DNA from 3 places in the Alteromonas sp. ABE4_545 genome. Region 1 is predicted to be linked to each of the others. Evidence: predicted binding sites of a transcription regulator. Region 1 holds the regulator's gene; each other region holds the start of a gene.
What was found. Region 1 encodes FNR, which switches genes on or off when oxygen is low (the NO sensors DNR and NnrR bind a similar motif). Its sites were predicted from a motif close to TTGATCTAGATCAA; they were not measured.
Positions count from the first base shown of each region.

Region 2: the regulator FNR is predicted to act here: its motif matches at 1,056-1,069, upstream of trhP (prephenate-dependent tRNA uridine(34) hydroxylase TrhP).
Region 3: the regulator FNR is predicted to act here: its motif matches at 7,270-7,283, upstream of fliK (flagellar hook-length control protein FliK).

Region 1 covers NZ_JBSWYY010000022.1:8,450-20,456, reverse strand. The annotation lists gene ccoP (cytochrome-c oxidase, cbb3-type subunit III) at 1-426, shown strand, start outside; gene ACXAH6_RS16160 (FixH family protein) at 525-1,037, shown strand; gene ACXAH6_RS16155 (heavy metal translocating P-type ATPase) at 1,045-3,447, shown strand; gene ccoS (cbb3-type cytochrome oxidase assembly protein CcoS) at 3,444-3,638, shown strand; gene ACXAH6_RS16145 (sulfite exporter TauE/SafE family protein) at 3,635-4,303, shown strand; gene fnr (fumarate/nitrate reduction transcriptional regulator Fnr) at 4,331-5,071, shown strand; gene uspE (universal stress protein UspE) at 5,224-6,147, shown strand; gene ttcA (tRNA 2-thiocytidine(32) synthetase TtcA) at 6,233-7,177, shown strand; gene rssA (patatin-like phospholipase RssA) at 7,182-8,093, shown strand; gene ACXAH6_RS16120 (DUF2987 domain-containing protein) at 8,132-8,767, opposite strand; gene ACXAH6_RS16115 (glucosaminidase domain-containing protein) at 8,764-9,507, opposite strand; gene ACXAH6_RS16110 (LysE family translocator) at 9,681-10,307, opposite strand; gene cobB (Sir2 family NAD+-dependent deacetylase) at 10,332-11,054, opposite strand; gene sseA (3-mercaptopyruvate sulfurtransferase) at 11,051-11,890, opposite strand; gene ACXAH6_RS16095 (AraC family transcriptional regulator) at 11,993-12,007, opposite strand, start outside.
Region 2 covers NZ_JBSWYY010000002.1:1,601-13,607, reverse strand. The annotation lists gene ACXAH6_RS02495 (glycosyl hydrolase 53 family protein) at 1-985, shown strand, start outside; gene trhP (prephenate-dependent tRNA uridine(34) hydroxylase TrhP) at 1,132-2,493, shown strand; gene rho (transcription termination factor Rho) at 2,691-3,956, shown strand; gene ACXAH6_RS02480 (amidohydrolase) at 4,073-5,371, shown strand; gene ACXAH6_RS02475 (hybrid sensor histidine kinase/response regulator) at 5,408-8,218, shown strand; gene ACXAH6_RS02470 (LysR family transcriptional regulator) at 8,178-9,098, opposite strand; gene purE (5-(carboxyamino)imidazole ribonucleotide mutase) at 9,333-9,824, shown strand; gene ACXAH6_RS02460 (5-(carboxyamino)imidazole ribonucleotide synthase) at 9,821-10,960, shown strand; tRNA gene ACXAH6_RS02455 (tRNA-Thr) at 11,042-11,117, shown strand; gene ACXAH6_RS02450 (copper chaperone PCu(A)C) at 11,232-11,714, shown strand; gene ACXAH6_RS02445 (Dps family protein) at 11,848-12,007, shown strand, end outside.
Region 3 covers NZ_JBSWYY010000028.1:798-9,841, forward strand. The annotation lists gene ACXAH6_RS17350 (MlaA family lipoprotein) at 1-174, opposite strand, end outside; gene ccmI (c-type cytochrome biogenesis protein CcmI) at 171-1,406, opposite strand; gene ACXAH6_RS17360 (cytochrome c-type biogenesis protein) at 1,403-1,876, opposite strand; gene ACXAH6_RS17365 (redoxin family protein) at 1,866-2,444, opposite strand; gene ACXAH6_RS17370 (heme lyase CcmF/NrfE family subunit) at 2,444-4,441, opposite strand; gene ccmE (cytochrome c maturation protein CcmE) at 4,431-4,907, opposite strand; gene ccmD (heme exporter protein CcmD) at 4,904-5,128, opposite strand; gene ACXAH6_RS17385 (heme ABC transporter permease) at 5,118-5,876, opposite strand; gene ccmB (heme exporter protein CcmB) at 5,876-6,538, opposite strand; gene ccmA (cytochrome c biogenesis heme-transporting ATPase CcmA) at 6,538-7,182, opposite strand; gene fliK (flagellar hook-length control protein FliK) at 7,331-9,044, shown strand, end outside.

The sequences.
Region 1 (12,007 bases):
CCTAACCTCACAGACGACGATTGGTTATACGGCGGCTCTGGTGCCAAAATTAAAGAAACCCTCACACTTGGACGCCAAGCCGCAATGCCCGCATGGATTGCCGCAATGGGTGAACAAGGCATCAAAGAAACCGTAGCGTATGTATTAAGTTTAAGTGGGCGCGAAGGGGTTGACCAAAGTTTAGCTGAAGCAGGCAAAGCTCGGTTTATGGTATGTGCAGCCTGTCATGGTATGGACGGAAAAGGCAACCAGATGTTGGGAGCGCCTAATCTAACAGACAACATTTGGTTGTACGGTGCTAGCGAACGCGCCGTCACCGAAACACTCACCTATGGTAGAAATGGCGTGATGCCTTCATTCAAAAAGACCTTGGGCGACGACAAGATACACGTAGTCGCAACATACGTGTACAGCTTGTCTCATTAACGCCGTTTAATAATGGTTAAAAGCCTCGTTTTTACGGGGCTTTTTTGTGTAAAATCAATAATAAGCCCTACCTTTCTGTTAAGGTAGCTAGTCTGAAAATGATGAGTATTCCTGCTATGGGTAATATTGACGCTTCTACACCTTGGTACAAACAATTTTGGCCGTGGTTTCTTATCGCCGTACCGTTCGCCACATTAATTATGGGCTACGTGCTTTTTTACCTTGCCACACACACTGAACACAGTTTGGTCGTTGATGACTACTACAAAGAAGGCAAGGCGATCAACATGAGTATCGACCGGATAGAAGAAGCGAAAAGACGCAATATTCAAACCTCACTGACTATCGATAATGGCGCTATTGCATTGCAATTTGACTCCGGCGTGCCAAAAGACGGTACCGCGATGAAATTGAGTTTTTATCATGTCACCCTGAAATCACGAGACGTAGAAGTGTTATTGTCCCGCGATGCCAAGGGGATTTATCGCGCTTTCACCGAAGCCGATTTGAGCGGTAAATGGTTAATTACCCTTACCCCTTTCGACGAGGCGTGGAAAATTCAAAAAAATCAAACATTGCCCTATTCCGGCCCATTTGCGTTAGTTCCCTAGCCCGTTTATGACCAAAGATTTTGCCAACGCCTGTTATCATTGTGGGCTTCCCTGTGAAGACGATTCACCGTTTTTTACAGAAATACTGGGCGCCCCTCGACAGTTGTGTTGTCCAGGGTGTCAGGCCGTTGCCGAGTCAATTGTTGCCAACGGGCTTGAAGACTATTACCAATTCCGCACATCACCCGCAGCCAAAGGCGATGACGAACTCGATAAAACACTGGCGACATTAGCGCTTTATGACGAACCTGCACTACAGGAAGAGTTTGTTTATGAACAAGGCTCACACGCCCAAATACAACTGACTTTAGAAGGCATAACCTGCGCCGCCTGTGGGTGGCTGATAGAAAAACAGCTCGCAAAAGTGCGAGGTATTGTTCAGGTTTCGGTGAATGTTGCCCAGCGGCGCGCCGCCGTCACGTGGGAAAAATCACAAGTCACACTGAGCCAAATTCTCAACCAGTTAAAAAAAATTGGTTACGACGCTCAGCCCTTTCAGCCCGATCAACATGAAGCGTCATTTCAGAACGAACACCAACATTTGCTTAAAAAACTCGGTTTAGCTGGCTTGATGACCATGCAAGTCATGATGTTAATGGCTGGTTTGTACTTCGACCTCTTTGGCAATATTGCACCTGAAACCAAAGATTACTTTTTCTGGGTTGCACTGGTACTCACGACACCCGTTGTTTTTTATTCAGGCAGTCAGTTTTATTTGGGTGCATTAAAAGCCTTGCAAGCGAAAACGGTCAATATGGATGTGCCCATTACTATTGCGATATTTGCCACTTATTTTGCAGGTATTAAAGCAACCCTATTACACGCAAATGACGTTTACTTTGAATCGATTTGTATGTTTATCTTTTTGTTACTATTGAGCCGGTTTCTTGAGCATCGTGCACGGCATAAGGCAACGGAAATATCTGCAAATTTAACGCATTACGTTCCTGTTTCAGCCCTGCGTATCGGTGATGACGGCCAATTAACACCGTGCTTAGCTAAACAATTGCGCGAAGGTGACATTGTTGTGGTTAAGCCAGGTGAAACCATTCCTGTCGACGGTGTCATAGAAGAAGGTGAAGCTCTGGTTGACGAATCAATGTTAACTGGCGAATTCGCTCCGGTGAATAAAAGCAAACACGCGAAGGTTTACGGAGGCACAATAAATCAAACAAATACCTTAACTGTAAAAGTCACCGCAACGCTCAAACATGCATTGGTCAGCCAGATCTTGCGCTTACAAACATTGGCAATGGCTGAAAAGCCCCGTATTGCTCAGCTGGCAGATACATTTTCACGGTATTTTGTGTTGGCAGTTTTGTTGATCGCGTTTGGGTCATTTGGGTTTTGGTGGGCCCTCGGCAACGACCATGCATTTTGGATTATGATTGCCGTATTAGTAGCAACATGCCCTTGTGCCTTGGGGCTAGCCACACCCACTGCATTGATTTGTGCAATGGCAAAGCTCAACAAAAAAGGCGTGTTAATCAAAAATGCCCAAGCATTAGAAACGTTAACACGTGTTAATATCATCGCGTTGGATAAAACAGGTACGTTAACCGAAGGAAAGTTTGTCATTGCACAGCAATGGATAGCCGATGACACTTATTCACACAGCGATATATTATCCATAGCAGCGAACTTAGAGAGTCGCTCAGAACACCCCATTGCTCGCGCGTTTACTGGCGCAGACTTCCCTGTGTTAAACCTGTCTCATTTTAACGTGACCGCCGGCGGAGGTATTGGGGCAACATGGCAAGGTAAACACTGGCAAATCGGTTCGCGCACTTACACTAAAGCAACTAACCATGAGCAATTTCCGCTCGCTAACGTGTTCCTCACCTGTAATGAGCAACTTGTAGCAGCATTCGATGTAAGAGATGTGATCAAGCCAGAAACTAAAACATTGTTGTCGCGATTAAGCCATTATCGGCTGCTACTATTAAGTGGCGATGCCAAGGCCCAAGTCGCCCATGTGGCGGATCAGTTGTCACTGCAAGACTTTGAATTTGAACAAAAGCCCGAAGACAAATATACACATATTCAGGCATTACAAGCTAAAGGCCGCCGTATTCTGATGATGGGAGACGGTATTAATGACGCGCCAGTAATGGCCGCTGCCGATGTGTCTATCGCGGTAGGTAACGCTACTGATGTCGCCAAAAATGCCGCCGATATCGTGCTACTTAATCCACAATTAACCCTGGTTGCCGAGTTACTCAGCATTGCTAAGCAAACGAAGCAGAAGATCCGACAAAATATTCTGTGGGCAGTAGGTTATAACGTGATAATTTTGCCCTTTGCGATATTGGGTATTCTCACGCCTTGGATGGCGGTAATTGGCATGTCGTTGAGTAGTATCATTGTGGTATACAACTCTGCGCGATTGCTAAAACAGGAGTCAACATGAGCATTATTTATGTGCTGATCCCATTGGCGATTATTATTGTTGCCATTGCTATTGGGGTATTTTTTTGGGCCGTTAAGTCTGAGCAATTCGAAGACTTAGAGCGTCAGGGATACAGTATTTTGTTTGATGATGATCTTCCTCCTGAAGAGAAAAAGCTCGCCCAAGAACGTCAAAAGCTCAACAATAAATGAATGACCTTCACTTTTTCGCGGCCTTGTTAGTCGGTATGGCAGGCGGCGTACACTGTTTGGGAATGTGTGGCGGCATTGTGGTGGCTATGTCTGCGGCTGTTCCCAAACAAAGGTCAACGTTGCCTTATGCGCTCGCCTACAATGCAGGACGCATTGTCAGCTATACCCTCGCCGGTGCGTTAACCGGTTTACTCGGACAAATGGCGAGTACATCGCATATTTTTGCATTGCCTGTTTTAAGCGTGGTAAGCGGCACCATGCTAGTCTTAATGGGTGCCTATTTGGGGCAATGGTTTATGGGCTTACGCCGATTGGAGCAGATCGGTGCTTTGCTGTGGCAGCGAATACACCCTTTTTCCAAACGCTTTGTTCCCTTTAAAACCCCACTGTATGCCTTTCCCTATGGGTTTATTTGGGGTTGGTTGCCTTGTGGTTTAGTGTACTCAAGTTTAACCTGGAGCCTTGCATCTGGTAGTATGCTTAATGGTGCTGTAACGATGTTGGCGTTTGGTTTAGGGACACTGCCTAGCCTACTCTTAATGCATGTTGGCGCACATTCACTCTCTCGTTGGTATAAGCATAAAATTACTCGCAGACTCATCGCGCTTGTTCTGATAAACTACGGCTTATACTTGATTTATTTGGCGATCAATAGTATCAACTAAGGTCTCCAAAGGACTATAAAGATTGTTATGGCTAAGAATACCGAATTTTCTATTCACTGTCAGAGCTGTAGTTTCAGCCACCTCTGTCTACCTGTGTCGTTAAACAAAACCGAAATTGAGTCGCTCGATGATATTATCGAACGTAAAAAGCCATTACATAAAAACGACAAACTAGTGGAAGCCGGTGACAAATTTACCTCTCTTTACGCAGTGAGAGCGGGTTCCTTTAAATCATTCGTAAGTGATGCCGATGGTGAAGAGCAAATCATCGGGTTCCATTTCCCCGGCGATATTATTGGCTTTGATGCCTTGCGAGAAAACGCCCACCAGAGCTTTACCCAAGCGTTAGAGACCGCGATGGTGTGCGAATTACCTTACGAAACCCTAGACAAAATGTCGGTACAATTCCCTAAGTTGCGACATCAGATCATGAGCTTTATGAGTGCAGAAATTAAACATGACCACGATTTAATGATGCTACTTAACAAGCGTACCGCCGAAGAACGCTTAATTTATTTTCTCGCCCACTTATCCAAGCGGTTTGAAGAGCGCGGTTTTTCGTCAAAACAATTTAATTTGAGTATGACGCGCAACGAGATTGGCAATTACCTAGGGCTGACGGTAGAAACCATTTCTCGCTTGCTGACTCGCTTTCAAAAAGAAGGCATTATCAAGGTTGAAGGTAAACTGATCACAATTCTCGATTTTGATGCAATGGATGACAAACTCCACAGCATGGATATTCCAACCACCAGCATTCCTTGCTAAGCCTCTAAGGCCCGTATCATAAGCACATTAAACTCCGAATTTAATGTGCTTTAAATCCCCTATTCGCTTGATCTAGAACAACTAGTTTATTTAGTAATCCGCTTAAAAACGCCTACACTTACATTACGTAAACGAACTGTTTGGTGTTTGATATGATTAACTATAACGCGCTACTTGTCGTCATCGACCCAGATTCCGATTCCCAGCCCGCGCTCTCTCGCGCACTAGAGTTATCTGAAAAAACCAATGCGTCCATAACAGCGTTTATGACCGTATATGACTTTTCGTACGATATGACAACCATGTTGTCGATTGAAGAACGTGAAGCAATGCGTGCAGCCGTTGTTGCCGACAGAAAATCATGGCTCAATAGTTATCTGCAAAGCCAAACTAGCGCGAAAATAGAGGTAGTTGTTGAATGGAACAACCGACCTTACGAAGCAATTATTAAAGCTGCGCTACAACATGAAAGCGATGTTGTAGTTAAAGCAACCAAGGCTCACGACGACTTTAAATCGGTGATATTTACACCAACCGATTGGCATTTACTACGCAAATGCCCTGTTCCTGTATTACTGGTTAACGAACATGATTGGCCAGACAATGGCAACATTATCGCTGCGGTAAACGTCGGCACGGAAGACCGAGAGCACGCCCAGCTAAACGACAAGATTACGGTGATCGCCAAAGATTATGCCGAGTTACTAAGTGGCCACGTGCACTTGGTTAATAGCTACCCAGGCACTCCACTCAACATAGCAATAGAAGTACCGGAATTTGACCCCGTGAGCTACAATGACTCGGTGAAAAATCACCATTTAGAAGAGATGGAACTGCATGCGAAACGTTATTCGCTCCCGTTAGATCAATGTCATGTTCGCGAAGGGTTACCCGAAAAAGTAGTGCCACTAGTCGCTGAGACAATCGATGCTGAATTAGTAATTATCGGTACCGTAGGCCGTGTGGGGCTATCTGCTGCACTCATCGGCAATACTGCTGAGCATGTTATCGATTCGTTGAATTGTGATGTATTGGCAATCAAGCCCGACGGATTTGTGTCGCCGATTCAGGGCTAATTTGGCGTGGTGCATGTTATTAGTGAAACCCATGGTGATTTTCAGATATAATGCCGGCCTTTTATAGGCAAGCCCGATATCTATTATGAGTCACCAGGTCAATACCTCGGCAACTGACGCCAGTGCCGCATCACAAAGTAAACAAAAATACAGCTTCAATAAGCTCCAAAAACGTCTTCGTCGTAACGTAGGTAAAGCCATCGAAGATTTCGGCATGATTGAAGATCAAGACAAAGTGATGGTGTGTTTGTCTGGTGGTAAAGACAGTTATACCATGCTGGATATCTTGTTGTTTTTACGCAAAATTGCCCCCATTCATTTTGATATTGTTGCGGTTAACCTCGACCAAAAGCAGCCTGGCTTTCCCGAACACATTCTGCCGGAATATTTAGCTTCTTTGGGCATTGAATACAAAATTGTCGAAGAAGACACCTACTCTATCGTTAAAGACAAAATCCCAGAAGGGAAAACCACGTGTTCTCTGTGCTCTCGCTTACGTCGTGGCATACTCTATCGCACGGCCACTGAACTAGGCGCAACCAAAATTGCCTTGGGCCATCATCGTGACGACATGCTAGAGACCTTATTCTTAAATATGTTCCATGGTGGCAAGCTAAAATCTATGCCGCCTAAACTAGTGAGCGATGATGGCAAGCACATTGTCATTCGTCCATTAGCCTATTGCGCAGAAAAAGACATCGAAAAGTATTCTGCCATCAGTGATTTTCCGATCATTCCTTGTAACCTATGCGGCTCACAAGAAAACCTACAACGCCAAAACATTAAGCATATGCTTCAAGACTGGCATCGCCGTTTCCCTGGGCGTATCGAGTCTATGTTTAGAGCAATACAAAACGTTGCGCCTTCCCATTTGGCCGACAGTAAGTTATTCGACTTTAAAGCAGTACAACGCAGTGATACGCCAGTCGAAGATGGTGATATTGGTTTCGACGCACCAGATCTTGCACCCGAGATAAAAACCGTAGACACTGAGGACTCTATTGAGATCATCAACTTAACGGATAAGTAACGGTATGAAGATCGGTATTGCGCTAGGCTCTGGCGCTTCTCGTGGATGGGCGCATATTGGCATCATTGAAGCGTTAGAAGAATTAGGCATACAAATTGACGTTGTAGCGGGCTGTTCCATTGGCGCATATGTCGGCGCTGCCTATGCGTCTGGCAAATTACCAGAGTTAAAAGAATGGGCCTGTTCACTTACCGAGTGGCAAGTTTTATCTTTGATGGGTGTGGGAATTCGAAGAGGCGGCTTAGCCAGTGGCCAGAAAGTATTCGATAAACTCAAAGATGAGTTTTGCGCACCGACCTTTGAAGAAATGCAAAAGCCCTTTTCCTGTGTCGCGACCGATTTATACACGGGCCGTGAGGTGGTATTCAACAAGGGCGAAGTGGGCACTTCAATACAAGCGTCTTGCGCCATACCAGCATTATTCTCGCCTATCGCCCATGGCGACAGGTGGTTGGTTGACGGTGCCGTGGTTAACCCTGTGCCGGTAAATTTATGCCGTCAGCTGGGGGCAGATTTTGTGATCGCCATTAATCTCAACGCTGATTCACGCCCTATTCGACTGGCGAAACAAGCCGTAGAGCACGAAGAAACCAACGAAAAGGCCGAGCACTTTCTCAAGCGAGGACAAGATGTTGTACGTCAATGGTTTACGCCAGAAGACAAATCGGAAAAGCGCCAAGCTCCCGGCATTTTGAGTGTGATGAGTAATTCGCTCGAAATTCTTCAAGCACGGGTTACGCGCTCAAGGTTGGCAGGTGAGCCACCCGATCTTCTATTTGAACCGCAGCTTACCGACGTGGGTTTGATGGAGTTTCATCGCGCTGAAGAAATGTGCAAAACGGGTAAAGAAACGGTTGAACGATTAGCCAAACAAATTGAATACCAATTACTTTATGAAAGAGAGCCAGCAGAATAAGCTGGCTTTTTATTGCGTGACTTACGCACACACCTTCACTACTTTTCTACGACTGCCGTGATGCGAAAGGGAGTCTCGGGTAACGACAACGCTTGCCCCGTAGCCAGCCAGTCGTCTGTTAGCGATAAAACACCGTCTTCAATACGCAAATTATCAGTAAGTGCGGTGTTGAGAGAATGATTTGTAAAGTGAATTTGCAGCCCCACTACATCAGGCATCATAAATGACAAAAACCCGCCCATTTCATCGAAAAAGGCTTTGTACTGCTCTTCAATCTGTACTAATTCCTCATGAGAATATGCCTGCTTTAGCGCTTGAGGCTTTGTTTCGATTTGCACCGACATATCACACACATTAGCGGGCTCATCTAACTCCACAAGAACATGAGCTTCAGCCATCTTCAGTATTTTATCTGACGGCACGCTGAAGCGACTTTCTGTCGTCACATTCAACGGCAGAGTTTGCTTTGAAGTCACAATTTCAGCGCGATTAATTTTACACAACCGGCTCTCTCCCACTCGAAGAAAACCAAATGCAAACTGTAGGTCTGGCATATCTTCGCTATCGAGCTTTTTGACATGGCTGTAAAACGTTTTGTATTCAAGGTCTAACGTTTCAGCGTGAGCCACACTCATTGTGGCTAACACTGCGCTAAGCATCCATACGCCTTTCATTCCGTAATGTACTCCTGATTAAATCGCATCATGTCTTGTAGCTCTTCTACATAAGCCGCCCCGCGCTCCGAGTAACTCATTAAGCCTTCAGACAAGGCCAAGCCAGTAATTGGCATTTGATTACGGCGTAAAGACGCACGAATCTGGCGTAACTCTCTATACGCGTTATGTCGGTTTAAATTGCGCATATAGGTGTATGTGGCTTTAGACACATTATCAAATTTCGCCACTTCATGGCTGGCATTTTTATTGCGTCGAGACGGCACAAAACCACAGCCTTGGCGGTAGCACCATAGCCCAAAAAAGTTGAAACCTTCCTGTGCGAACCGCGAAGCCCCCCACGCCGATTCATTAGCAGCCTGCATCAGTACTAGCTCGTGAGGCAAAATATCAACGCGCATTAACAAAGTTGTTAATGCGGTTTCTAAATCAGCTTCTTCTTTTACCCGATATTCATCGCGTAACCAATCGATGCGGTCTAGATCATCTTCGGTCAGCATTTGGCCATTTTTTACTTGGCGCTGCACCGTTTGCAAATAATGGCGTAATGTCAGTAAATATTCGTTTTGTTTATCAACCTCTGGCTGAAGATAAGAAAAGAACGCTTTTTTCTTTTCGGTGATGTCTTTAATAGCTGCGAAGTCTGGAACCGGCTTATGCGCTTCCTCTGAAATGGGAACATCAATAATATCGGGAGTTTTGTCGGTGCTAACCCATGCCAAAGATATAATTAACGCCATGACAATTAGCAGAATTAATACAATTTTAGTCGTTTCTCTTTTGTGCATTCACCACGCTCAATTTAGTTGTACAGCAAAAAGGCAAGTTATGAGTCATGCATTAACTGTAGCTGTCAAAATAGAAATTGCTTAGTTTAGGCTTATCAATACGCCAATCGTTGCGTAAAGATCGCTCACAGTGTGACCAAGCGCACCGCCAATGCGATAAGCATAACGCCCATGGCTCTGTCTAACCAGTAGCCTTTAGTTCCAATAAGCGAAGCCACTTTTGAAGTGCTCAGTAGATAAGATAAAAATACAAACCACAAACCCGTTGCAAACGCTAGATACAAACCATAACCCGCTTTGATTACCATTGGCGTGTTGATATCTATGATTGCCGTGAAAAGTGATAGGAAAAACAAGGTTGCTTTCGGGTTTAACCCGTTAGTTAAAAAACCCACCCATAGGGCTTTTTTGTCACTAATAGCATTTTTGGCAGCTTCTACTCCTTCCATTGGTGACGCACTCGAAGGGCCGCTTCTCAAAGCGCCGTACGCAAGATAAATAAGATAGGCTGCGGCTAAATAGCTGATTGTTTGGTATAACCACGGCGTTGTTTTAATCACCACACTTAAACCAATCAACGAATACGCTACGTGTAATAATATGCCAAGACCAACGCCAATACTGGTGATAATCGCAATGCGACGACCATAGGCTACACTGTGCCTTACCACTACGGCAAAATCGGGGCCGGGGCTGGCAACAGCAACTAGATGCACTAGCGCTATGGTAATAAAATCACTTAAATACGGCATGGATTGGCTCACGTTATCGACTCTCTAACCTTGCAAATATGTGTGTTTCAGTGCTTCTACATATTGAGGCACTATTTCAGAAGCCAATCCTTCAACCGACTCATTAAAGACGTCGTGGCGCTGGCTGGGTGTTAAGTTTAACTCAACCGTATGTGCACCGCTATCAAAAGCCACTTGTACAAAATTGGCCGCAGGATACACCTGTCCCGACGTACCAATAGCAATAAAGATATCTGCTTTGCTGAGCGCTAATAAAATATCGTTCATATACAGGGGCATTTCACCGAACCAAACAATATCGGGGCGAATCTGCTGTGGTGGTGTACAACATGGGCAAGGCGTGGTTGCAGAAAAATCGTCGTACCACGCAAAACGATCACCGCTGGTACAACACTGTGCTGACAATAATTCACCATGCATGTGAAAAACTCGCTGGCTCCCACTGGCTTCATGAAGGTTGTCGACGTTTTGAGTAACTAACGTGAGTCTATCTCCCCACAGTGCTTCTAACTCAGCAAGCGCGACATGCGCCGCGTTTGGCTTCACGCTGTCTTGTTGTAATTGCTGACGGCGCAAATTGTAAAAACGATAAACTAACGACGGATTTTCCGAAAACGCATCCGGTGTAGCAACGTCTTCCACACGATGGTTTTCCCATAATCCGTCGTTGTCTCGAAAGGTTTTTAACCCCGACTCAGCGGAAATACCAGCTCCAGTGAGTATCACTATACGCGGTAAGGTATTCATGATGCCGACTCCACGGGAAGGCTGGCAATCGCTCCCCATTGTGACCAAGACCCGTCATAAACTGCCACGTCTTGCGCTCCTGCCATCTGCAAAGCCATACCGACAATACAAGCAGTGACTCCTGAGCCACAACTGGTGCGGCAAGGTTTTGATAAATCTAAGCCAAGTTCAGCGAAAATCGCCCGCAATTGCGCACTCGATTTAAACTTACCCTGCTCAAGTAGTTCGGTAAACGGCATGTTATACGCTCCGGGCATGTGGCCAGAACGCAACCCCGCCCGAGGCTCTGGTACGGCGGCGTTAAAGCGCCCTGCACTACGCGCATCAATCACTTGAATGGTTGCATCGTTAACACAAGACACCATGTCATCCAGAAAAATAATGCTGTCGTCAAACGTATTCACTGGATACACACTCGGTTTAACGTCACCATTCGGCGTCGTGATAACATCATAGCCTGCGGCTTTCCAAGCCGGTAAACCACCGTCTAGTAAACTGACTTGCTGGTGGCCATAAGATTTGAGCATCCACCACAATCGCGCGGCACTAAAAAGCCCGCGGCTGTCGTAAACCACTATGTGATCACTTGTGTTAATCCCCAGCTTTGAAAGATACTCACTAAATGCTTCTGGTTTGGGTAACGTATGGGGAAAAGGCCCGGAATGATCACTGCCGTCGCCATCTATATCAAACGCGACGGCATGAGGAATGACACCGACCTCCGGCGAGTCTGCGTTACCAGAGACGGGATCTTTCATCGTCACCCAAATAACGCGGACCGATTGTGATTCAATCAAGGATTGAAGTTGATTGGCATTAACTAAGCATGACTGCACGATAACCTCCACTGAACCTGCTGTGTTAAAAAACACTAAGAATCAGCTATCTATCATACGTACAAGTCACCAACAAGCAAATACATGCAACAACAATATTAGCTATTTAAGTAATAC
Region 2 (12,007 bases), on a different contig from region 1:
TGGCGTCACCCCTGAATGGGTGCAAATTGGTAACGAAACAAATAACGGTATGCTATGGGACGAAGGCAAAGCCTCTGAGAATATGCAAGCTTTTACATGGCTGGTGAATTCGGGCCACGATGCAGCCAAAGAAGTGTTTCCCGACACTAAAGTGATTGTGCACCTAGCGAACTGTCACGACAACGCGAATTTTCGTTGGATCTTTGATGGCTTAAATGCCAATGGCGGAAAATACGATGTGATTGGGGCGTCGAATTACCCAACTAATGTTTCTGGCTCAAGCTGGCAAACCGTCAATTCAGAGTGCTTGAGTAACTTGAATGACATGGTTACTCGTTACAACAAAGATGTGATGATCACCGAAATTGGGGTGCCTTGGGATAACGCTGACGCTGAAGGCATTGTTAAAGACATGATAGATAAACTTGAGACGGTCACTGATGGGCGGTCATTGGGTATTTTCTATTGGGAGCCGCAAGCACAGAATTTCAATGGTTATACGCTAGGGGCATGGAACCCGAATACTGGTAGACCTACCGGCGCGTTAGACGCGTTTATTGATACAGCTTCTTATACCAGCAGAATTCGCTCGCGTATCAGCGACCGTTGTATTGATGTGAATGGTGCGCGTTTAGCGAACGGTGAAGACATTCTGCAGTGGACGTGTCACAACAATGCGAATCAACAATGGGAGCAAATCAGCACTGGCGATGGCTATGTACAACTTAAAGTGCAACACAGCGGCCTGTGTTTAGATGTAGAAGGAGCGAGCTCTGCCGACGGCGCCAATGTTATTCAATGGTCGTGTAAATCTTCTTATAACCAACAATTCTTAAAAGAAGACATGGGTGATGGATTTTATCGCTTGCGCTCACGTGCCACGGGTAAATGTATCGATGTGAATGCCCAAGGTACGAATAATGGTGACAGTATTATTCAATGGAGCTGTCACGATGGATGGAATCAACAGTGGAAAGATGATTAAGTTTTTATACCTCGTTTGATTAATCGTGGTTTAAGCAGGCACACCCACATGCCTGCTTTTTTTGTTTCAGTTGATCTCGATTAATAAAACACGCGGCGCCCTTGCTTACAATTTCGGTTTTTATCAAAACCGGAAACATCACATCCATGCAAAAGCCTGAGCTTTTATCGCCCGCGGGCACTTTGAAAAACATGCACTATGCCTTCGCCTATGGCGCAGATGCAGTTTATGCGGGCCAACCTCGTTATTCATTACGCGTACGCAATAATGAATTTACGATAGATAAATTGCGCGAAGCACGACAAATTACCAGCAGCATGGGAAAGCAGTTGTACGTTGTAAACAATATTGCTCCGCACAACAGTAAACTAAAAACCTTTATTCGCGATCTAACACCTGTTGCAGAGTTAAAACCTGATGCCATGATCATGTCTGATCCCGGGCTTATTATGATGGCACGTGAAGCATTTCCAGAATTGACAATTCACTTGTCGGTGCAAGCCAATGCGGTTAACTGGGCGACGGTAAAGTTTTGGCAGCAACAAGGGATCAAACGTGTCATTTTGTCTCGTGAGCTAGGATTAAGTGAAATAGAAGAAATTAGACAGCGTTGCCCTGATATTGAGTTAGAAGTGTTTGTTCATGGCGCGTTGTGCATGGCGTATTCAGGGCGCTGTCTTTTGTCTGGCTATATCAATAAACGCGATCCAAACCAAGGGGCATGTACCAACGCGTGCCGCTGGCAATATGACATGCAGCCAGCAAAAGAAGATGATGTGGGGCAGTTTGTGCCTGATCATGCTCTGCCTACATTAGGGCAGGGCGGCCCGACTGACGCCGCCTACTTGCTGACTGAAGCCATGCGGCCCCATGAACAACAGCCGGTGTTCGAAGATGAGCATGGCACTTACATTATGAATTCAAAAGACTTGTGTGCCATTGAACATGTGCATGCATTAACGCAAATTGGTGTCGACTCTTTAAAAATAGAGGGGCGCACTAAGTCGTTTTATTACTGCGCTCGTACTGCACAGGTATATCGCAAAGCTATTGATGCGGCCGCTGCTGGCTTACCCTATGATCCTGAATGGGCATATGAACTCGGGCATTTGGCGAATCGCGGTTATACCGACGGTTTTTTACAACGCCATCGCCACGATGCGTATCAGCAATACGAACGAGGTAGTTCAGAATGCACAACGCACCAGCTAGTGGGTGAAGTGATTAGCGCTCACGCTGACGGAGAATGGTTGGTTGATGTAAAAAACCGCTTTAATATTGGCGATAAGCTTGAAGTCATGACACCAACAGGCAATGCTATGATGGTATTGGATTATATGTGTGATGAAAAAGGGCAACCGCTTGTTGTTGCGCCCGGAAGTGGTTATAAAGTAAAAGTCACCGTACCCAAAGGGCTATCAGCCGATGACGCAATATTATTGCGTGTTATCGACACAGAAGCCGCATTGGATACCGAAGAGCAAGTGGCGTCGTGTGCATGTAAATAGATATTATTCTGAGTAAATGTAATTATTTTTAACATTCACTGGGAAAAGGCTGGACGAGTATGGTTTATGGTGCTAACGTAGGAAGAGCTAGTTCAAGCTACACTCTTACTTGCCCGCACCGGGCCAACGAACCCTGTTCAAATTAACTGAAAGACATAAGTCCGAAAAGACCAAGTTTCTAACAAAGACCCACCAGTATGAATTTAACTGAACTTAAGAATAAACCAATTAGCGAATTGGTTGGCCTGGCCGAGCAAATGGGCCTGGAAAACATGGCACGTGCCAGAAAACAAGACATCATCTTCTCTATCTTGAAAGCACACGCGAAAAGTGGCGAAGATATCTTTGGTGATGGTGTACTCGAAATCCTTCAGGACGGCTTCGGCTTCTTAAGATCAGCAGATTCTTCGTATCTTGCTGGACCTGATGATATTTATGTATCGCCGAGCCAAATTCGACGTTTTAACTTACGCACCGGTGATACGATTGCCGGGAAAATTCGTCCGCCTAAAGACAGCGAACGTTATTTTGCCCTGCTAAAAATCCGCGAAGTTAACTTCGACAAGCCAGAAAACTCACGTAACAAAATCCTCTTCGAAAACTTAACACCACTGCATGCAAACTCACGTTTGCGTATGGAGCGCGGTAATGGTTCTTCTGAAGATATTACGGCACGTGTACTCGACTTGGCTTCGCCTATTGGCCGTGGTCAACGTGGTTTGATTGTTGCTCCGCCAAAAGCGGGTAAAACTCTACTACTGCAAAACATTGCGCAATCTATCGCAGCAAATCACCCTGAGTGTGAACTGATGGTATTGCTTATCGATGAGCGCCCGGAAGAAGTAACTGAGATGCATCGTTTGGTGCGTGGTGAAGTGGTTGCATCAACCTTTGATGAACCGGCAAGCCGTCACGTACAAGTTGCTGAAATGGTAATTGAAAAAGCCAAGCGTTTGGTTGAGCACAAAAAAGACGTGGTTATCCTGTTGGATTCAATCACGCGTCTGGCTCGAGCTTACAACACCGTTATTCCTTCGTCAGGTAAGGTACTTACTGGTGGTGTAGACGCTAACGCATTGCACAAACCTAAGCGTTTCTTCGGTGCTGCGCGTAACGTTGAAGAGGGTGGTAGTTTAACTATTATTGCTACTGCACTTATCGATACTGGTTCTAAAATGGACGAAGTTATCTACGAAGAATTCAAAGGTACAGGTAACATGGAATTACACCTCAATCGTAAGATTGCAGAAAAACGTGTATTCCCTGCTATCGACTTCAACCGTTCTGGTACGCGTCGTGAAGAGCTATTAACGGCTCAAGACGAACTACAAAAAATGTGGATCTTGCGTAAGATCGTTCATGAAATGTCAGAAATTGACGCCATGGAGTTCTTGATCAACAAGTTGTCTATGACCAAGACGAACGATGAGTTCTTTGATGCGATGAAGCGTCAAAAGTCATAATTAACATCATCTTAGAGAAAACCGCTGCCGTGATTTTCACGCGCAGCGGTTTTTTTTTATTTCAGGCGCAAAGTACGCTACTGTAAACAAAATAACGATAACAGTGGATACTTTACATGCGCACATCTTTGAGTTTGCTCTCGCTTCTTTTTTGTTCAACCTTCGCGTTGGCGAATGACGCACTTGTCGATAAGTTAAGTGATCAGGTTGAACCTGACGTAATCAAATGGCGTCACCATTTTCACGAATTCCCCGAATTGTCGAATCGCGAATTCAATACCGCGAAATATGTGGCTAAGTACCTAAATGAATTAGGGTTAGAAGTAACAACCGGTGTGGCGAAAACCGGTGTAGTAGCGGTATTAGACAGCGGTAAACCTGGCCCAACGGTGGCGTTACGTGCCGACATGGATGCGTTGCCGGTTCCTGAACGCGTCGATTTAGACTGGGCCTCTAAACAAACATCTGAATACGATGGTAAAACAGTACCTGTGATGCATGCCTGTGGTCATGATACCCATATGGCAATGTTAATGGGGGCGGCAAAAGTGCTTACCCAAATGAAAGGTGAACTACACGGTAAAGTGAAGTTTATCTTTCAACCCGCGGAAGAGGGCGCGCCTCCGGGTGAGAAAGGCGGTGCTGAAGTGATGGTTAAAGAAGGGGTATTGAAAAACCCTGATGTTGATGTGATTTTCGGTTTGCACATCAGTTCAAATGCCGATGTGGGGACGATTCGCTATAACGCCGGAGGTACGATGGCAGCGGTAGACCCATTCAAAATTGTTATCCACGGTAAACAAGCCCATGGTGCGTACCCTTGGAAAAGCGTAGATCCTATTACCACAGCGGCACAAATGATCATGGCGTTGCAAACTATTGTTAGTCGCGAACTGAAACTGATCGACGACGCAGCAGTGGTGACCATAGGTTCTATCCACGGCGGCAACCGTTCGAATATTATTCCCGAAAAGGTGGAATTAGTGGGCACCATCCGCACACTTAACCATGCGGCAAGAGAACATGTGTATGAAGCGATGGAAAGAAAGGTCAAAACTATCGCCGAAAGTATGAGAGCCGAAGCCGAATTAACACTTCCCTTAGACTACAATTACCCGATAACCTATAACGACCCCGAATTAACGGCGCAAATGTTGCCAACCGTTGAACGCACAACCGGTAAAGGTAAGGCAATTTTATCTAAGCCTGTCACTGGAGCGGAAGATTTCGCTTTTTACCAAGAACAAGTACCAGGCCTGTTTATGTGGTTAGGTGGCAAACCTTTAGCGGTATCTGAAGCTGATTCTCCGGCACACCACACGCCAGAGTTCTACGTTGACGATGAGGGAATGAAATTGGGTGTGAGAGTGCTAACTAACCTCACGCTAGACTACATGGCACAACACACACAATAGTGTACTGGTATTGAAAGCAGCTTAACGGGGATTTTCGTGACGTCAGAGAAGAGTTTATCGCCGCTTTTTGTCACGTTGACGTTAGCTGCTATTGGTGCGTTAGTTAATATGTTTCCGGGGCCTTTCCACAGTGAAGGGCTAACGGTTTTTGGCACAACCGCAGCCGTTGTGGTTGCACTGGCGTACACGCTTCCTTATACCGTTATTGCGGCTGTTTTTGTTACGTTACCGATGTGGCAAGTTCACGCCGATTGGCTTGGTGTGGTGCTGCTGATATTACAGCCCTTACTGATCAACATATTCGCGCAACACAAAGATATATTTAGCCCGTTAAAAACGGGGATTGGGTTGTGGAGTGTGTTGGCCGTACCGAGTTTGGCGGTACATTATTACGACCCAAATGTACTGGCTTTTACTCCCATAGTCACCGCGGTTGCGCTAACGTGGAACAGCGGGTTATTTGCCGTACTTACAGGGCATTTGTGTTACTTGGCCGTGTCTGAAATTAGGCGGCACAATATTATCCCTGTGTTTGGCATTCAGTCGTTATTACAGTATTTCTTCGCCGCTATTTTTTTCTTTGCTGTGTTATTAGTGACTTATATTTACGTTGGGCATTTTCAAAGCCAGCAGTTTACTCAAATCAATCGCTATTTGTTGCAGCGCACCAATGTATTAACAGAGCAAATCGATGGCTTTATGGCATACCATCAAAGCGCAATGAATACCTCGGCAAACTTTATTTCGAGTTTGCAGCTAACTGACCCAACACATTCACCGATGAGTGAAGCCGCACTGACAAATCTTGCGAAAAACTACCCGCAATATTTAACTTTTCTAGTCGCCGATAAGCAGGGTGAGATCACCTTCGCGTATCCACAAGGTATGGTCGAAAAAGCAAGATCGCTCGGCCGCTCTAATGTGGCTCATCGACCTTATTTTTCAGAGGTGATGACGTCGAAAAGCGCTTTTATCTCTGACGTATTTCAGGGCCAAGGTTTTGGGAACGACCCCATTGTTGCTATATCTGCCCCTATGTTTAACGCGCAAAATGAAGTCGAAGGGATAATCGAAGGGTCGTTGAGCCTGTCGAGCTTTTTTGCTTTTGAGCGACAAAACTTAGATGGCTTCTCGCTCTTAATTCAAGATCAAAACCGTCGGGTGATATACAGTTCTCAAACTCTTGGACTTGCGCCACTGTCGCAACCCGATATTGGGGTTTGTATGCAACGAGCCTGTATGCGTGAAGCCGTGTTCAATGGGAAACGTTGGTTAATGGCGCAAGTTCGCGTGGCAGAAACAAATTGGACGGTGAATCTTTTCTACGATTATGAGCGCTTTAGTCTTTTAATTGCCGAATATTTAATGACGGCGTTAATGATTTTATTTGCACTCATGCTGGTGGGGCTAGTTGCTGGGCATGCGGTTTCGTTAATTTTGGCTAAGCCGATTTATGCCCTAATGCAGCAGTTTTCCACATTTGACCCCGTTACTTCGAAATCGGTTGTGATCGAACATGAAAGTACCATTCATCTACGTGAAATAGACACGTTAATGGAAGAGTTTTCAGAGTTACAGCATCGGTTAACGGGGGCTTTTCACGATTTACATGAAGCCCGACAAAAAGAAAATGCATTGAACCAAGCATTAGAACGACTGAACTTAAGTTTGTCAGAACGGGTTGCAGAGAAAACCGCGTCGCTGGCTCATGCATTGGAGCAGGCTGAATCAGCCAGCATTGCGAAGTCTCAATTCTTGGCAAATATGTCTCACGAAATTCGTACGCCAATGAACGGGATTATCGGGACATGCGAGAACTTACTCGACAAATCTTTGCCAACTGATGTTGAGTCTAAAGTTGGCGTTATTGTGCAGTCTGCATCGAGCCTGTTATTGATTCTCGACAGCATACTCGACTGGTCGAAAATTGAAGCGGGTAAAATGTCCTTAGATGTACAGCCCTTTTCGGTCGCCAGTGTACTGAAAGCCGGGCATGAACTTCATAAACACGCCGCCATTCGGAAAAACATTACCCTCGATATTGAACTGTCGCCACAGCTGCCAGAAATCGTATTAGGTGATGCGGGTAAAGTGAGCCAGATACTGAATAATTTGTTGAGTAATGCTGTGAAGTTTACGCAACAAGGCGGCGTGACATTACGCGCAGATTATCAAGATAATCAATTATGTGTTGATGTGATCGATACGGGTATCGGGATCCACGAACATCAGCAAGCCCATATTTTTGAGCAGTTTGAACAGGCAGATAGTTCGACAACTCGCTTATTCGGGGGAACCGGGCTTGGCTTGGCGATTTCGAAAAAGTTAGTAGAGCTGATGGGCGGGCAACTTCAGGTTACCAGTAGCCTCGGGGAAGGGAGTTGCTTTTCTTTCTCATTGCCTTTGGCTATATCAGATAAGAAGACGTCAGATTTAACGCTGCCGCAAACGACTCTGCCAGCAGGATTAAAAGTGCTATTAGTAGAAGACAACGATATTAATGCTGAGATTGTTATTGATATGCTGTCGAGCTTGAGGGTGAAGTCAATCCGTGCGAGGAACGGGAAAGATGCCCTCGCGGTACTGGACAAGTTTGCTATTGATGTAATCTTGATGGATTGCCAAATGCCGGTGATGGATGGTTTAGAGGCCACTCGTCGCATTCGTCAGCGAGATGACGCCATTGCCAATATTCCCATTATTGCGCTAACGGCAAATGCTTTTGCCGAAGACCGAGAGGCATCGATAAAAGCAGGCATGAATGGACATCTTAATAAGCCCATTCGCAAAGGCCATCTTGTAGACGCTATTTACCAGCAATTGAATGCGGTAAATCCGACACATTGATGGTTTTCTGGTTGATAAGTGACTCTCTAAACGCTTGCGCGGCCAAGCTAATAGGCCGTTGTTTTACGGTGACAACATGCCAATGAGTGATTAACGGAAAATCGACAACGTTGAGCACTTTTACACTGTTCGGAGCGGCTTGAGCGAGTGTGTGTTCCGATAAAATGGCCAAGCCTAATCCTGACGCAACTGCAAGGCGAATGGCTTCGTTACTCTCGATAACCATGGCATTGTCAAATTCGATATTTTTCTCATCACAATAATCTTGCAGCGCACGACGGGTGCCACTGCCTTGTTCTCGCAACAAGAACTTTTGATGTGCGAGATCTTTTAAGGTGCAATTGTCGGGGCCGTCATAATGGTTGGGCGCAATGACAACCAAACGATTAGACGTAAAAGGAACGGCTTCATAGATTGGGTCGCTCGGCGGCAAGCTAAATATATACAGGTCGTCACGGTTGTGATTGAGACGATCTAAAATGTGCGCTCTATTCCCGACGGTAAACCGCACATCAATATTCGGGTGTGATTGGCAAAAAGGGCTAAGCAAAGGCGGCAGAACGTATTTAGCCGTGGTTACTACCGCTAATTTAAGACTGCCCACCTCTACACCTTGTAGCGCGCGAATGTGACTATTGAGTTTATCTTGTGAACTTAATACTTCTTGCGCACATTGGTAAACGGCTTTACCCGCTTCGGTTAGCTCTATCTGGCCTTGTGAATGCTCAATTAGCGGTAACCCTACAATACTGGACAACTTCTTTAGTTGCAGCGAAACGGTCGGTTGAGAAAGGGAAAGTGCCGCTGATGCAGCGGTAACAGAGCCGCTGTCAACAACGTGTTGAAACACTTCTAAAAGCCGAAAAGTTAATGAATTCATAGCGGTCTATGTTTTATTAATACTAATTTGATAATAATCCTTCTTTTATGTTTGTAAATGTTAAAAGTGATTTTTGGGACGAATGACACCTGATTGCGACTAGTCTAAGGGGCCAAAGTTTACGCTGAAGGTGGCGTATAATCGGGTTTTTATAGGCTTTGTTGGCGTTTTGAGCTACAATCGCCCGCTTTCTGGTGCTTACACAATTCACGCTTATCCTAATCGGAGCAAAGAATGGCAAAAGTCGCAATCGTGATGGGGTCAACCTCTGACTGGCCCACCATGCAGGAAGCCGCTAAAATGTTAAAACGTTTTGGCGTAGAGTTCGAAGCCAAAGTGGTCTCGGCTCACCGAACCCCAAACCTACTCGTAGAGTTTGCTGAAACCGCCGAAGAGCAAGGTTTTAGCGCGATTATCGCAGGAGCAGGTGGCGCAGCCCACTTACCCGGTATGATCGCAGCACACACACACCTCCCCGTATTTGGTTGCCCGGTAAAATCTCGCGCGCTAAATGGCCTAGATTCACTCTTATCAATTGTACAGATGCCCAAAGGCGTGGCAGTAGGTACATTGGCAATTGGTGAAGCTGGTGCTGCAAACGCAGGTTTATTAGCTTCTCAAGTGGTTGCTTTACAAGATGAGCAAGTGCGCGAGGCGGTAAAAGCTTTCCGCAAAGAGCAAACTGAAACCGTGTTGGCGAATGCGAACTTGGAGCTTGATGAATGAGAGTCTTGGTCTATGGCGCAGGGCAGCTTGCCCAGATGATGTATCTGGCGGGCAGTCCATTAGGTATTGAAGTACAGGCAGTGGACGTAGCGAATGAAACCGTTGTTCACCCCGTCAGTAAGCAATCTTTGGATACCGCTTTGTCACAGGCCATTGAATCTGCCGATGTACTCACGGTGGAATTCGAACATGTTCCTGAGCACCTTCTCGAACAAGCGGCAAAAACCGGTAAATTGCACCCAGACATCGACTCGATCCTCGTGGGTGCCGACCGGGTACGTGAAAAACGTTTATTGACCAGCCTCAACATTGCTAACTGTGATCACCGCATCGTTACTGATCTCAGTGAACTTGATGCTTGCGTTGATGCGTTAGGCGACAAACTTATACTCAAAGCGAGCCGTGATGGTTACGATGGCTATGGTCAATGGCGTTTAACCGATATTGCTCAACTAGATGAGTTGAAAAAGCAACAGGCTTCACTTGACCTGATTAGTGTTCCGCTTGTGGTTGAGAAAATGCTGAACTTCGACCGTGAAGTGTCGGTTATTGGTATTCGCGGTAAAAATGGTGAAGTGCGAGTTTATCCGATCACTGAAAACCTGCATTACCAAGGCCAACTTCATGTATCTGTTGCTCCTGCAATGAATGTGGATGAGGTGCTGCAACAAAAAGCAGAAGCCATCTTTACCACATTGGCTGAAGGCATGAATTACGTTGGTGTGCTCGCCGTTGAGCTATTCCAATGTGGTGATGAGTTGTTGGTTAACGAACTTGCACCACGAGTTCACAACTCTGGCCATTGGACACTAAGCGGCAGTGATACCAGCCAGTTTGAGAATCATTTACGTGCAATTGTGGGGTTACCATTAGGCGATACCACTGCTCGTTCACCCAGTGCGATGATCAATGTGATTGGTTGTAGCAGTTTTTCTCGTGACCTATTGGGCATTCCCGGGTGCCATTTGCATTGGTACGGCAAGTCAGTACGTGAAAAACGCAAAATGGGGCATATTAACCTGTCGGCCGCAACGTATGCCGAGTTGGGTGAAAAAATGGACAAGTTAGCAACGTATTTGCCAACGGAATACTTCCCAAAACTGCTCGTTGAAGCGAAAAAGTTAAAAAGCGCTTAATTTCTTAAATTATGCGCTTGACATGTGGCCGCAAAAACATAGAATGGCGGCCGCTGTTAACGCAGCAGCACGAAATAGTGTGCCGACTTAGCTCAGTTGGTAGAGCAACTGACTTGTAATCAGTAGGTCGCCAGTTCGATTCCGGCAGTCGGCACCATTTCTCCTTCCTCATCGTTGATCTATCCCATGTAATCCTTTATTCGTCATAACAATGACATGTTGTGGTGATGCTTTTGCTATATGATGTTGTAAAACCTCCTGAGGATGCACAATGGCAAAAACGAGGCATACATTGGCAATTAAGCGCGTTTTGGCCGCTCTGTTACTGTGCGTTGCCCCCTTGTCACCCTTTGCGAATGCGGCCGAACTCAATGTGACCAATGCTCATGCGCGCGAAACCTTTGCATTGGCAACTACGGGAGCCGTGTATTTCACTCTCGTAAATCAAGACGAATCTCCCATTGCTATTACAGCCGTGTCGGTCAGTACCGAGTTGGCGGCTGCGGCGCAGATGCATTACACCGAAATCGACGGCGATATCATGAAAATGCGTCATGCTGCGTCCCCCGTAGTGATTAATCCTAGTCAGAAATTTGAATTTAAACCCGGTGGTTATCACGTTATGTTGATAGGGCTAAAAGCGCCGTTGAAAGCAGGTGACGTATTCGAACTAACGTTAACGCTAGATGATGGCAGTCAAAAACAATTTCCGGTTATGGTGAGTGCGGAAGCGAAAGCGCATACCCATCATTGATTGATTTTTTTAGATTGATTTGAATGGCCTCGATTTGTATTTTTTACAGTCAGTTCCCTTGAAAAGTAATCCAATCGATGCCAATTTCCATAGTAACAGTAAGTTTTTATTTCAATAAGTAAGGAGTTCAACAATGAGTACCATTGATATCGGTATCGCAACTGAAGACAGAAACGCAATCGCTGACGGCTTAAAGAAGTTGCTAGCTGACTCTTACACGCTTTACCTACAAACACACAATTTTCATTGGAACGTGACGGGTGCACAGTTCCGCGAATTGCATTTGATGTTTG
Region 3 (9,044 bases), on a different contig from region 1:
CAATACATCTTGGTTAAAGTCCCAAGAGACGCGGTTTACTGATTCAAAAGGGTCACGTGGATCACCTTCATTGGTCTGTTTTGCTTGCTCTTGTGCAGAATTAGATGCACAACCAGACAAAACCGCTGCCCCTAAAATTGCGGCCAACAGCCACTTTCGTTTTTGTAAACTCACATAATTTCCTTACTGATCACTACCAACTGGTCGCGTATTTCGCCAACGACAACGGGTAGACTAACCGTACCAACCAAATCCCCAGACTGAGGGGTAGCATTGTCGTTGCGCGTAATGCGTGCAGTTAATCGTGTTTGTTTAAGTTGTGCTAGTGTATAACTCGGCAACATGGCGTTTTCCGTTGTTAACGCCAGTGTAATAGGAAATTCAGTCAGTGGTACCTTAACCACCGCTGCCGGCATTTTGTTATCACTGGTTGCGTCTTGGGCATACAAAAATAAAAACCCTTTGTCAGGTACCTTATCAAGTAAGCCTTCATCAAGTGTCAACGTAATCGCAAAACCCGTTTTGGCCAAATCTTTGTCGGCCTTTAATGGCAACTGCGCTGCTTCTATTTTACTGCTTAGTTGCACATAAAGAGGATTATCTTTAGGCAACTTAGTTCGAATTTTATCAAAATAAAGTTTCGCCGTCGCCATATCATTCACCTGAGATGACACAACTGCGGTCATTAACATCAAATTGTCGTTATCAGGTTGCTGTTGAATCAAGCTCAGCAGCAGCTTTTGTGCATGTTTTAAATCATTGATAGACTCACTTGCCATCAAAATCTGCGCGTAGGTCATTACGATAGTCGAATTTTGAGGGTCAATCTCAATCGCTTTTTCTAGTGCAGCACGCGCTTGTTCATCTTGCCCTATTACTAACCATAAACGGCCTAAAAACATCCAACCTTGTTCATCTTCCGGCTCATCGATAAGCCGTGTTCTTATTGCCAGAGTCAGCGCTTGTATATCTTGTACGTTGATATTATTGCCATCTCCCGACGCCAATTTACTGCTGAGTTCAGGTAATCTAGCTAGAGCGTGTGTGGCTTGCTCAACTTCTGTTAAATGGCTAACTTGCCAGTAAACCACCCCACCGACAATCAAGGCGAACATCGCCCCTATTACCACAGGCCAATTTGATTCAACCCGACGAGATGGATGTACTAATGTCTCTTCGACTAATGCTATTTTTAAATCGTCACTGACTTGTTGTTTGTCAGACTCAGTTATTAACCCCTCTCTGACCTCTCTTTCTAACTCGGTCAGACGTTGGTTTACAATTTGCGCATTAGATAACTGATTGGTGACCTCATCGTTCTTGCTTCGCCACCAAGGTAACGCAACCAAAGCCAATAACAGTGTGAGCAATCCTGAAACAATGAGTCCAAACATCCACCACGTCATGAGTTATCTTGCTCCTGCCTTAACAAGGCTTCAGCTTTAGCCAGTTTAGCCTCGCGATCCTCTGGTTCTTGTAGTTGCTTGCGTTTGACCACAAACACAAAACCACCCACGGCAAAAAGCGCTGGCAACAGCCACAACCATAACGTTAAGGGGGTTAGTGGTGGTCTGTAATAGATAAAGTCACCATATCGAGACTTCATATACTCAATAATCTCTTGCTCTGACTTTCCTTGCTTCAATAATTGATAAACCTTTCTTCGCATATCTTGAGCTATCATTGCATCGCTGTCGGCAATATTCTGGTTTTGGCACATCGGACAACGCAATGCCAGTGTCAGCGATTGAAATGCTTCACGTTGCGCATCTGTCTCGAACTGATAAGTTTCTTCGGTTGCCCATAATTGAAAGCTCATCATCAAGGTAAAAACAACCACGCTAAGTTTGTTAACTAACACAGAGTTATTCCTCATTGCGCAATTGTTCATAAAGCGGCCCGACTTTACTCTGCCATACCCGCTCATTAATATCGCCAATGTGATGCATACGAATAACGCCGTTTTTATCTACCACGAAGTGCTCGGGCGCACCTGTCACTCCTAAATCCAAAGACGTATCTCGGTATAAATCAAAAATATTAAAAGCGTAAGGATCACCAAACTTGGCGAGCATACGAGTAACTTCCACTTGTACTTCATCTAGGGTTTTCAAACCAAAGTCGGGGTCGATGTCTTGGTCGAAATACAAGCCTACAAATTTCACTCCCTGCTGCTCTTTTAATGCCGTGAGATAAGGTAACTCCACCGCACAAGTTACACACCATACTCCCCATACATTAACTATGGTTACTTGTCCCTTAAACACCTCTTGCGTGTAAACTTTTCCCGGTAGCATAAGGTCTGGCAATGAAAAGTCCGGCATCGGCTTGTTAACGGCCTGAGAGCTCAATGCGCGTGGGTTAGAAAACAATCCCTGATATAAAAACACCACAACCAACATAAAAATAATGAATGGAATTGAAAAAAACGCGAATCGTTTCACTAAGCCTCCTGCGTACTACCTATTTGCTTGGTTTTATTGATGATCGCTTTCGCTTTTTTGACTTTAGCCATGCGATATCGTCGGTCTGCGATAGAACATATCCCGCCTAAAGCCATGATCGCGCCGCCGCCCCAAATCCAAGTCACAAATGGCTTAATGTAAACGCGAATAGCCCAAGCACCGCCATCTAAAGGTTCACCCATGGCAACGAATAGATCTTTGGTTAAGGTTGAATAAATACCCGCTTCGGTCATTGGCATACGTTGAACGGTATAAATACGTTTTTCAGGTTCAAGATGAACAATCTTTTCTCCGTCGTAGTACACATCGAATACACCAACATCCGCCACATAATTAGGGCCTTGTTCTCGACGCGTTCCTTGAAACTGAAATGTGTATGCGCCCATAGTCAGGTTATCGCCTGGGGTCATACGCACGTCACGTTCCATTTCATAATTGCTCACTAAGGTGATGCCAATCAGAGTGACGGCAAAGCCTAAATGACCCAGAATCATGCCCCAATGACTACGTGTCAGGCTACTCAACCCTGACATTAAACCCACTTCCGACTGCTGTCGAAGTCGCAGTTGTACCTCCTGAATACTGGTGATCACTATCCAGGCACTCATCACTAGCCCCAATGCAGCCATATAGGTCGGCTCATCATAAGAGAAATTTAACAACACCCCCGTACACACACTTAAGGCGAATGCCAACATCAGCTGATTTTTTAGTGCATAAACAGATTGCTGCTTCCAACGAGTTAACGGTCCAATACCCAAGAAAAAGACAAATGGTACAATCAACCATAAGAACATTTGATTGAAGAAAGGCGCTCCTATCGAAATAGAGCCTAATCCAAGTTCCTTGTGTACCAAAGGCAAAAGCGTACCCAACAGCACAACTATCGCGGCTGCACAAAGTAGTACGTTATTACCAACTAACATGACTTCTCGAGACACCGCTTGATAGCGACTAGCCGCTTTTAATTCTTGTGCTCGAATGCCATACAGCAATAGTCCTAATCCAGTCAGTACAATGAGAATACCAAGGATAAACAAGCCTCTTGCAGGGTCACTGGCGAAAGAATGAACAGAAACAATCACTCCAGAACGCACCAAGAAAGTACCCAACAAGCTAAGTGAGAAAGCGCTGATGGCGAGGAGTACTGTCCATGATTTAAATACCTTGCGCTTTTCTGTGACCGCCAAAGAGTGCATTAGCGCAGTGCCAACTAACCAAGGCATAAACGAGGCGTTCTCCACCGGGTCCCAGAACCACCAACCGCCCCAACCGAGTTCGTAATAGGCCCACCAACTGCCCAAGCATATACCCACTGTTAAAAATGCCCATGCAGCAATAACCCAAGGTCTGGACCAGCGGGCCCATGTAGAATCGAGTTGCCCTGATAACAAAGCAGAAATAGCAAAAGCAAAAGCAACCGAAAACCCCACATACCCCATATACAAGGTAGGAGGGTGAATAATCATGCCAAAATCTTGAAGCAGTGGATTTAAATCACGGCCGTCAACAGGAAAGAAAGGCAGCATACTCTCAAAAGGGTTAGAGGTAAGCAGCATAAACAGATAGAAGCCAACACCAACAACACCCAAAATAGAAAGCACTCGGGCGACCATTGCTTGAGGAATACCGCGACTAAAGAGTGCCACCGCAAGTGTCCATAGTGACAACATAAGTACCCATAAAAGAAATGAGCCTTCGTGTCCGCCCCATACCGCGGTCATTTTATAATACACAGGTAATTGGCTATTGGAGTGTTGAGCAACATAGGCAACGCTAAAATCATCCGTCACGAATGCATAAGTTAAAAAAATATAAGACAATACAGTAAAGAAGCTCATGCCTATCGCTAAAGGACGAGCAGAAGCCATTAACCCATGATGTTGCGTGTAAGCCCCCCATAACGGATAAACCGCCAGCAAAATGGCGGTCACAAGCGCAAGGGTGAGCGAAATATTACCGATTTCAGGAATCACTATTAGCGCCCACCTGTGCAGGTTTAACGTGTTTAATGCCTTTCATTTTCTCAGCTAACTCTGGTGGCATATATTCCTCGTCGTGTTTCGCCAGTACTTCTTCTGCGCTGATTGATGTTGCGGCGGTTAGTACCCCTGTCGCCACTATTCCCTGCCCTTCGCGAAACAAATCAGGCAAAATGCCATTGTATTGCACCGTTACTTCTGGCCCTGTATCAACCAAAGTAAATGTAATCGCTAGCGAGTTTGGATCGCGTTCAACACTGCCGGGGACCACCATTCCGCCTATGCGCAAACGCTGGCCAACCTGCGGCTTAACACCGTCTTTACCTGAAACAATTTCCGAAGGCGTATAAAACAAGTCGATATTGTCATTCAGCGCAAACAGCATGAGCGAAACAGCGCCGATAATGAGTGTACCTGCAATACCGACAACGGCTAAACGTTGCTTTCTACGAGGGTTCATAACAACTCCTCGTGACGGCGTGACTTTTCAGCATCTCTCGCCCTTTTTACCCGTGCACGACGTTCAAATTCTTCGCCCGCATGACGAACCAATAGTTTATGGGCTAAATTGGAGTGCACAACTAAGCCAAGCATACCTGCAAAAGTCGCTCCAAAGGACAACCAAACATACATGGCATAGCCCCCCATGTGCCAAAAATCTTGCCAACTATCAAATTGCATTGGTAGGCTCCTGAGCTCGTTTGATGAGTTTCACTACCCATGGGCGATGTAATTCCCGGCGTAAAATCTCAGTTTTCATGCGCATCATTGTTACCGATGCGATAAACAGTGCGAACCCGAGAATATTAATCAGCAAAGGCCACAACATCTCTGGCGCAATAGATGGTTTATCTAACTTTGTAATAGTCGCGCCTTGGTGAAGAGTGTTCCACCATTCTACGGAATAGTGAATAATTGGAATATTTACCACACCAACAAGTGCCATCACACCCGCAGCCTTACCCGCTTGTTGTTTATCGTCAAAAGTGCTGTAAAGCGCAATCACGCCAAGATAGAGAAATAGTAAAATCAATTCTGAGGTCAACCGAGCATCCCATACCCACCAAGCCCCCCACATTGGCTTACCCCATGCCGCCCCCGTAAATAGTGCAATCAAGGTCATTACCGCACCTACCGGAGCCATGGCAATCATCGCCATAAAAGCAGTTCGCCATTGCCAAACTAAACCAACTAGCGCAGCGATAGCCATGGCAACATAGGTGCCCATAGACAACATCGCCCCCGGAACATGAATATAGATAATGCGGAAGGAATCGCCTTGTTGATAATCTTGTGGGGCAAAGGCCAGCCCCCATATCGAGCCGCTTAATAACAATACTAAGGCACTATAGAAACAATATGGATACAGGCGCTCGCAAAGTTGATACGCTTTTTCAGTTTTGGCATAGGGATGTAACCACTTCCACATCAGTTATGACTCACTCTTAATGCATAGGCAATCGCAAAAGGCGCCAGTGCCAGCGTTAACAATAAAATAGCACCAATAATAGCAATATGCGCTAAGTATGGTAGCTGCATTGATGCCGCTTCTACCGCGGAAGTAGCAAAAATCAATACGGGAATAAAAACCGGAATCAATAGCAGAGAGAGCAACACGCCGCCTCGTGCAATACCCACGGTAAGCGCAACGGCAATGGCGCCAACTAACGATAATATCGGGGTACCTATCAGTAACGTCACCAACAATGCCTGATACATGGCCCAGGTTTGATTTAAAAATAAGGCTAACAGCGGAGAAAGGATCACGATAGGCAAAGACGTTACCAACCAATGGCACAACACTTTGCTCGTTGCAACTGCGGTTAGTGGAATGCCGGATAACAACAGTTGTTCCAAACTGCCGTCTTGAAAATCATCGCGAAACAGACGCTCCATCCCCAATAATGAAGATAAGATCGCAGCAATCCATATCACACCGGGGCCAATACGTTGGAGAGTTTCTGGCCCAGGGCCTACCCCCAACGGGAAAAGGGTCACCACTAATAACAAAAACATCACGGGCTGCATTAGTTCAGAACGCTGCCTAAAAGCCAACGCCACATCTCTTAAAAACACACCTCGCCAGAGCATTACCACTGATACTCCATGGCGAATGTGCTGAACTGACCGGCTCGTTCGGACAATGGCTGATGTGAAGTGGTGATGATCGCGCCGCCTTTGTCAGCATGCTGCTTAAAATACGTTTCCAACAAGATCACGCCAGTAGAATCTAACGCAGTGAACGGCTCATCAAGGATCCAAATATCTGCAGGCTTAATCCATAACCTTGCCAGCGCGACTCTCCGTTGTTGGCCCGCTGATAGATTTTTAATGGGTATGTTATCCAGACCCACCAGCCCTAACCGCTCTAATACATCAAGTATTTCGACTTTTGTGTGAGTAAGTCCCTGTTGCTTTGCCCAAAAGTGTAAATTGTCTAGGGGCGATAACTGGCTATTCAGCCCAGATTTGTGGCCCACATAAACCAAGGCGTGATGATAAGACTGACGTACTGCGTGAATGGGTTCGCCATTGAAGTACACTTGCCCACTGTCAGGCACACTCAAACCTGTGAGAATACGCAGTAGACTGGTTTTACCTGCGCCATTAGGCCCTGTAAGATAAATAAGGTTGCCAGCAGTGAGTGACAACGACAGGCCGTCAAACAAAATACGATCTTGTTTGATACAACTGATGTCTATCGCTTCTACTGTCGTCAAACTGTTTCCTTGCATCCTTAAATCAGCGGCAAATTTTTTAACCTGATTCTAGCATAAAGTATTGAACGAGTAGATAATTCATCGGTAGTAGTACTTTAGTTCTTGATCGAACGCAAAGTTGCATTGCGCTGAGGGTTTTCATTCTGTTGCCGATACACAAACTATGAATACAAGTTCTCCAACTCCGACCAATACGATCAATGCGTTGTTGAGTAGTGCACCTGTCGCTGTCAGCGCGATCCCTGCGCAAACTTCATTGCAAGAACAATCGTTGGCCGTCACCCTTGTTCAATATACTCCGCAATTAGTGCAGTTAGCGATTGACGAACATCACTTTAGAACTATTCTCGAAGCGACTAACCCCATCACTTTCAATACGGACAGTCAATATCGAATCGTTGATACCAAAAACAATGGCGCTCTTAGCCAAACCTTATTGAATGAAATCTCGAAAATCGGTGCTCAGAGTCTCAAGACACCTCAACAAGCTCTGTCTGATTTGTCCTCACCAATGCTACTGATTGAACAGCGCCCTCAATCTATTCCATTGACCATAACCACGCCAGAGAAAGGAAAGTTACTTGAGGTAATCGCCACCACATTGAGTAAGAACGTGCAAAGCGGTATTGTGGCTGAAGGAAAAGTAGCGGCGCTGACTCGTGAAGCGGTGACATTACAGCTGGGCGATGCAAAAATAAGTTTGCCCATCAGCAGCCCCAAGCTCTATCAGGGGCAACCTGTTTTGGTTGAATTACGTCCTATCAGTGAAAAATCTGCGGAGGTAATAGTGCGAGCCAATCCCCCAAAAACTGAATCACCCACTGATGCGACCAAATCGAATCAATTGGCTGCCACTAGATTTCCCATTATAGGGAACGAAAAACTCGTTCAAGCCATTACCTTACAAAGCGCAAAGCAGCAACCATTACCACTGTCACCAATAGCCATAACCAAAGCACAAAAAACGCCCTTGTTAGCGCAGACGATCAGTGACGTCGCACCCAAAATTGACAGCAATGGCGCGCCTAAACTAGTGCTATCTGGTCAGCAGTGGTCTATTGAGCAACACGAATCCCGAGTTATTGGCACGCTTTCATTGCCCGCAAAAGAAGCAAGTGAAGTAATAAAGTCTGTACCTAAAATGTCTGCGACCCTATTGTCACAAATAACGGATGGAAAAACAGCCATAGGTTCAACGCCAATACTCCAACAAGCAAAAGCCAATACGTTGTCGAGCCACCAACACATCATCGAGCAAAAAAATACTGAGCAGCGACTCGCCGTGGAACAACAGTTTCCGCAAATAAAAGCCGCCATTCAGGTCATGGCAAAGCAGGCCTTATCGCAATCAGCGTCACCAACAGAAGCGCTACAAAAATTAATAAAACAATTTGAGCAAATGAAACCTCCAGCGGTTTCAGAAACAACCAATGCGCGTCACCAACTCAAAGAACAGTTATTGTCGCTCAATATTGCAACGACAGATATAAGTAAACTCCCCCCAGCAGAGCCTGCCCCAGCCACTGCGCAGGTAACGCCTGACGGCAAAGACGCCCAACAAATTAAACAACTACTCACAGCGCCGAGCCTTCTAACTCCACGGCAACTCATTATGCCGTCGCCTACGCAGTCTAATTTTATTAATGGGTTAATTACGGTTATACAGTTAAGTTTAACTGCCAGAGCGAGCAGACAATTTCCCCAACTGAGCAAAGAGTTAGCCGCAGAAAGTGAGATTAAAACAAAAAGTGCCATGGGTACTGGTACGTCTAGCCCACAACGCGGCAGCAGCAATTTATTGCGAGACATTGCTCAGCTTGATCAACAATCATCATTATTTAAACAAGCCAAATCTCTGCTTGCTAATCACAGTCAGG